Regions from separate parts of the Streptomyces sp. NRRL S-378 genome, predicted to be linked through region 2. Evidence: riboswitches for the same ligand, from Rfam matches in the RefSeq annotation. Region 2 holds a riboswitch; the other holds the start of a gene.
What was found. Region 2 has a riboswitch for guanidine ahead of IH80_RS0122565 (DMT family transporter). Riboswitches for the same ligand answer to the same signal wherever they lie in the genome.
Positions count from the first base shown of each region.

Region 1: linked by a shared signal. The riboswitch ahead of IH80_RS0130490 (Ohr family peroxiredoxin) and the one ahead of IH80_RS0122565 (DMT family transporter) in region 2 are both predicted to bind guanidine.

Region 1 is NZ_JOBX01000058.1:14,216-17,384, reverse strand. Features, by position in the region: gene IH80_RS0130505 (hypothetical protein) at 1-586, opposite strand, end outside; gene IH80_RS0130500 (WhiB family transcriptional regulator) at 613-888, opposite strand; gene IH80_RS0130495 (hypothetical protein) at 985-1,446, opposite strand; gene IH80_RS0130490 (Ohr family peroxiredoxin) at 1,433-1,888, opposite strand; guanidine-III (ykkC-III) riboswitch at 1,967-2,028, opposite strand; gene IH80_RS0130485 (AraC family transcriptional regulator) at 2,036-3,037, opposite strand.
Region 2 is NZ_JOBX01000032.1:89,462-92,630, forward strand. Features, by position in the region: gene bcp (thioredoxin-dependent thiol peroxidase) at 252-719, opposite strand; gene IH80_RS0122555 (DUF3618 domain-containing protein) at 830-1,150, shown strand; gene IH80_RS0122560 (GroES family chaperonin) at 1,194-1,535, shown strand; guanidine-III (ykkC-III) riboswitch at 1,589-1,658, shown strand; gene IH80_RS0122565 (DMT family transporter) at 1,690-2,010, shown strand; gene IH80_RS0122570 (transglycosylase domain-containing protein) at 2,019-3,169, opposite strand, start outside.

The DNA of each region.
Region 1 (3,169 bases), on a different contig from region 2:
GCTTGTGGTGCCCGTCGAGGAGATATCCCACGGTGCTGCCGGCGGTGGGGAACAGCGCGACCAGGGCCGGCAGGGCGCCCTCATCACCCCCGGCGCGGATACGGTCGCCGTAGGCCCGTACCGCGCGGTGGTCGCGCGGCGGCCACGCGTCCGTGGTCACCAGAGCCAGGTCCTCCTCGGCGTACCAGCTCTCGACCCGGCGGGCACGCGGGTGGACCACCCGCAGAGGATGCGGGGCGAGACCGGCGCTCACCACGTACCGCCCGGGGGCCAGGAGGGACAGCAGCGGCCGCAGGCACTCCGGATCCGGCGGCTCGGCCCGGCCGGTGCGCGGGTCGGGCACCAGGCCGGGGGCGCCGAGCCACTCGGTGAGGTACTTGACCTCGGAGATCCCGGGGCTCCCGGCCCCCGCGCGGGCGGCCAGCCAACCCACGCTGCCGTAGCCGTCGTTGGCCTCCAGGACCGCAGCATCCCCCGCGAGGAGCAGCAGGCTGCCGCCCTCGTCGCCGACGACCTCGATGACCCCGTGCCCGTCGGGCACGTCGACGCACACGGAGGGGCGGGGCGGAGGCGGTCGTCCGGTCATCTGGCGATCGTACGGCCGGACGAGTCTCAGGTGTTCGCCAGCAGGAGGTGGCGCTCGTCCGGGGTGAGGCCACCTCGCACGCCGTGCGGGATCCGGTCGGCGAGGGCGTGGCGGCGGCACGGGAGCCGGACCGGGCAGCGGCGGCAGACCGCCTTGGCGGCCTCTTCACGCTCCCGGACGGCCTCGGCCCGCTCGTTCGCGGCCGGCTCGAAGACGTCCCGCGCCCCGGAGCGGCACGGCCCGTCGAGCGGTGCGTCGGGCCGGGGGTCGAGGAGTACGTCCGTACGGGAGTCGTCGGTCACGCCCGGGTTCCTTCCGGCAGGGGCGGTCCGTCGTGACCGCCTGTTGCGGCGCGTATCACCGGAACCCGCGCATTCATGCGCCGTCGGTTTCCCGGGTCACAGACGCCAGTACGTACCCGCCCGGGAATCGACGTGCACCACGTGCCGGCCGACGCGCACCACGTGGTGGTGCGGGCCGGACCAGGAACCGGTGGTGCCGTCCGTCCCGGGCAGCGGGGTCCAGATCTCCAGGAAGGTGCTGCCGTCCGGGTTCGTACCCCGCTCCACGAGGTCCGCGCCGTCCCACCGGAAGGCGCCGGTGTCGTCGCCGGGCTCGCCCGTGAGGTGGTGGAAGCGCACGTGGGAGCCGTCGAAGGAGGTCGTACCGGCGAAACCGCGGCTGTCGGCGTAGTACGACCCGGCCTGCAGCCACACCACTTCGCCGTCCGGGAGGTCCTCGATCAGCGGCCCGCCGTTGCGGCTGATGCCGCGCCGCAGCCAGGCACCGTGCTCGGGTACCGGGACGCCCCGGTCGTCGCCCCGGCCGCCCGCCGTCGGCTCCGGCTCAGGCGCGGTCATCGGTGGCGGCGGTGTCGTCCACGGCCAGGAGCGTCAGCGGCACGTTGCCGCGGACCGCCTGGGAGTACGGGCAGACCGCGTCCGCCCTGTGCAGCAGGGGCTGCAGGTCCGCAGCCCGCCACCCCGGCAGGCTGACGGTGAGGGTCACCGCGAGGCCGTATCCGGCGGGCGTGTCCGTCGTACCGAGCTCCACCTCGCACGCCACGCGCGCTGCCGAGGCATCCGCCCCGAACTCGGCGGCGACCTCCGCGAACGCGGAGGTGAAGCATGCCGCGAAACCGGCCGCGAAGAGCTGCTCGGGGTTGGTGGTGCCGGGTACCTTCTTGCGCGGCGGCGCGAGGCGGACGTCCAGGCGTCCGTCGTCCGTGCGGACGGATCCGGTACGGCCCCCGGCGGCGTGCGCGGTCGTCCGGTACAGGCTGCGGGTGAGTGGCACGGTCATGGCGTACGGCCCATCTTGCTCGACGAGGACGCTGCCAGGGTGCGGACAGCGGTCGGTGCCGCTCGTGCAGCAGCACCTCGCGCGTCGTCGTGCGTAACCGGGTACGGCGCATCTCGTCCGGGGCCTGGGATCCGGCCGCCGCACAATCTAGCACCGCGGAGTGTCGGCCCGGAACCGGCTGCGGTACGCCCCCGGAGGCAGGCCCTCCCACCGGGTGAAGGCCCGGACCAGGGTGGTCGCACCGCTCAGCCCGACGAGCGGGGCGATCCGGTCCAGGGGCAGGTCGGTGGTCTCCAGCAGCCGTCTGGCCCGGGCGTGGCGGGCGGCGTCGAGGAGGGCGCGCCACGACGTGCCCTCGGTGTGCAGGGCCCTGCGCAGGCTGCGGACGCTGAGGTTGAGCTGCTGGGCCGGGCCCTCGGGGCTCGCGTCCTCCAGCGCGGCCCGGTCGAGCCACCGCCGGACGCCCCCGGCCACGGTCCCGGTCGCGGACAGCCGGTCCAGGAGACGGTCGGCGTAGGCCCGGTGCAGGGCGTTGAGGGCCGGGTCGTGGAGGGGGCGGCGCCGGTCGAGGTCCTCGTCGGCGACCGTGATCGCGTTCTCCGCGGCGTCGAAGGCGACGGCGCAGCCGAACACCCGCGCGTACGGCTCGGCGGCCCCGGCGCGGGGGTGCGCGAACGACACGGCCAGGGGGGTCCAGTCGTCGCCCGCGATCCAGCGGGCCGCCCGCACCATGCTGCTGACGACCGCTTCCACCTGCTGGGGGTGCATGGCGGGCGGTCCGACGGTCGGCCGGTAGCCGATCCGGCCGACGCCGCCCTGGCGGGCCAGGGTCACGGTGCCCGCCTGGCTCACCAACGGGTGGTAGCGCTGGGCGGCCTCCGCGGCCTCCCCGAGACTGGCGCAGGTGAGGACGAGGTGACCGAGGATGTGGAGGCCGTCGGGCCGGATGCGGTCGCCGACCAGGAGGCCGGTGTGGGGGCCCGCGTCCCTGGCGGCGAGCACCCCGTCCCACAGGGCGCGCATCTCGCCGTACTCCAGCCGGTCCGTGGGCAGGGCCCAGGGGCCGGACCCGCCGCCGCCCCCAGCCGTCGCGCTCAGGACGGCGTGGGCGTAGGACGCGGTGACGGAGGGCGGCTCGGCGGTGGACACGGCCGTCAGTCAATGCGGGCGCACCACCCCCGTCAAGAGCGTCCGCAGCCCGGCCTGCGCAGGGAGACACGGGGAGGGAGGGAGGGGGACGGACGGGGAAGGACGGGGACGGACGGGGACGGACCGGTCCGG
Region 2 (3,169 bases):
TGGCCCTGACCGGTGAAGTGGTCGGTCGACAGGCCGTACTCCTCGATGCTTCGCCGTGCTCTGGCGCGCGCGGCTCCGTCGAACGGATGGAGGCCGAGGGCGCGCATGACGCTGCCCTGCTCTCCGACTCCGCGACAGCAGGTGCGATGTCCGCGTGGGGATCCCTTATGGATGTGTGTTGGTTCGTCCGATAACCGGAGCGGGCCGCCCCTGGTCAGGGGCGGCCCGCTCCGGGAGGACGGGGGCAGGGGTCAGATGCCCAGGTCCTTGATGATCTTGGCTACGTGGCCCGTCGCCTTCACGTTGTAGAAGGCGTGCTCGACCTTGCCCTCCTCGTCCACGACCACCGTCGAGCGGATGACGCCCGTGACCGTCTTGCCGTAGAGCTTCTTCTCGCCGAACGCCCCGTACGCCGCCAGCGTCTCCTTCTCCGGGTCGCCGACCAGGGTGACCTTCAGGTGTTCCTTCTCCCGGAACTTCGCGAGCTTCTCCGGCTTGTCGGGGGAGACGCCGATGACGTCGTAGCCGGCCGTGGCCAGGGCGTCCAGGTTGTCCGTGAAGTCGCACGCCTGCTTCGTGCAGCCCGGCGTCAGGGCGGCGGGGTAGAAATAGACGATGACCTTGCGGCCCTTGTGGTCGGCGAGCGAGACCTCGTTGCCGTCCGCGTCGGGCAGGGTGAAGGCGGGGGCGGTGTCGCCCGGCTGCAGTCGCTCGCTCATCTGACAGTCTCCTCGGGAGGGGATCGGTACGTCACGAGACTAAGCTGACAGACTGTTCACGGCGGACTACGCCCCCACACGATCACGACCACGACGACGGAGGCAGCGCGGTGTCGGAAGCCAGGACCCCCGCACAGATCGAGGCGGACATCGTCCGCCGCCGCGAGCAGCTCGCCGAGACGCTCGACGAGATCGGCGTGCGCATGCACCCGCAGACGATCATCGGGGACGCGCGGGCCCGGGTCGCCTCGACCGTCGACCAGACCGCGGGGCGGGCGTTCGCCACGGTGAACCGCGTCGTGACGGACGTGCGGGACGGCCTGCGCCACCCGGACGGCAGCCCGCGTCTGGAGCGCATCGTGCCCGTGGCGCTGGTCGCGGCCGGTCTGGTCGGGCTGCTCCTCGTCTCGGCGCGCCACAAGCGCGGATGACCCTGCGCGGTACGGGACGGGCGCGGGCAGGTAGGTTCGTGGCGTGAGCGAGAACACCACCCACGACAAGCTGCCCATCCGCATGCTGCACGACCGCGTGCTCGTGAAGTCCGACCTGCCCGAGGGCGAGCGGCGCTCCGGCGGCGGCATCCTCATCCCGGCGACGGCCGCCGTGGGCAAGCGGCTGGCCTGGGCCGAGGTCGTCGCGGTCGGACAGAACGTCCGGACCGTCGAGCCCGGGGACCGGGTGCTGTACGACCCCGAGGACCGTGCCGAGGTCGAGGTGCGCGGTGCGACGTACGTGCTGATGCGCGAGCGGGACCTGCACGCCGTGGCCGCGGAGCGGCTGGAGGGGTCGGACGACTCCACCGGGCTGTACCTCTGACCGGACCGATGGCTGCGCGCAAGGGCTGGTGGCCCGGGTCACCGGCCCTTTTCGCTGTCCTTTGCTACGGTGGGTGAGAACCCGACGAGACGCGCCGTACCGGGTACGCAAAGACGACGCACCCCGTATCGCTCGATGTCTCGGAGGTGCCGTCATGGCCTGGGTTCTTCTTCTCGTCGCCGGTCTGCTCGAAGTCGGCTGGTCGATCGGCATGAAGTTCACCGAGGGCTTCACCCGGCTGTGGCCCAGTGTGTTCACGGGGGCCGGGATCGTGGCGAGCATGGTGCTGCTGTCCTACGCCGCGAAGACCCTGCCCATCGGCACCGCGTACGGGGTGTGGGTGGGCATCGGTGCCGCCGGTGCGGCCGTGCTCGGTATGGCGGTGCTGGGTGAGCCCGTCACCGCCGCCCGGATCTTCTTCATCTGCCTGCTGCTGGTCGCCGTGGTGGGGCTGAAGGCGACCTCCGGTCACTGAGTCTGCGGCTACTCCAGGAACGCGGACGGCGGGCGCGGGCCCCCGAAGACCCCGCCGCCGTCCCAGCCGCCCGAACCGGCCCCGCCCTGGGTGCCCGTGGTGGTGCCGCCCTCGTCGCCCTGGCTGGTGCCGCCGTCGTCCTGGCCGCCCTGGGTCCGGCCTCCGGGGTCCCGGCCGCCCTGCGTGCGGCCGCCGTCGTCGCCGCCCCCGCCGTTCTGGCCCCCGTTGTCCCGGCCGTCCTGCGTGCGGCCGCCGGAGTCCTGTCCGCCGGAGTCCTGGCCGCCGGACGGCGGGGTCGGCCGCCGGGGAGGGGACGGGGTGCCGTCGCCCGGCGTCTCCTGCGGCGGGTCCGACTGCGTGGAGGGCGGCGGCGGGTGCTGCGCGGCGCCCGGCTGGAGGTCGAGTTCGAAGTCCACGGGGTCGGTTCCCTCCAGCGCGGTCTTCGTGTACGCGGCCCAGATCCGGGCCGGGTAGCCGCCACCGCCGATGCGGGACTCGCCGAGCGCCCCGTACAGCGACTCCAGGGTGCCGGTGTCGGGGTCCTGGCCCATCATGGCGACCACCGTGACGAGGTTCGGGGTGTAGGCCGCGAACCACGCCGAGCGGTCCAGTTCACCGGTGCCGGTCTTGCCCGCGGCCGGGTGGCCGGCGGTGAGGGCCGCCGTACCGGTGCCGTTGTCCACGACGCTGACCAGCATGGACGTGGTGGTGTCGGCGGCCTCGCGGCTGATGGCCTGGACGGAGTGGCGCTCGGGCAGGGCGATCTTGTCGCCGCCCTTCGCGATCTCCTCCAGGAAGGTGTACGGGGTGCGGCGGCCGTGGTCGGCGAGGGTCGCGTAGGCCTGGGTCATGTCGAGGACGCTGGCCTGGAGGGTGCCGAGCGCCATGGCCGGGCCGACCACGAAGTTCGGGGTGTCCTCGGGGATGCCGAGGTCGATGGCGGTCTTCTTGACCCTGGCGGTGCCGACGTCGACGGCCATCTGCGCGTAGACGGCGTTCACGGAGAGGTCGGTGGCGGTGGTGACGGTGATGTTCCCGTAGGAGATCTGTCCCTCGTTCTCCGGGGCGAAGCGGATCCGGCCGCCGACGACGGGTCGTTCGTTGTCGCCGTTGTAGACGGTGTGGGGGGTGATCCGACGGCCGTCCTGGGTGCGGGAGC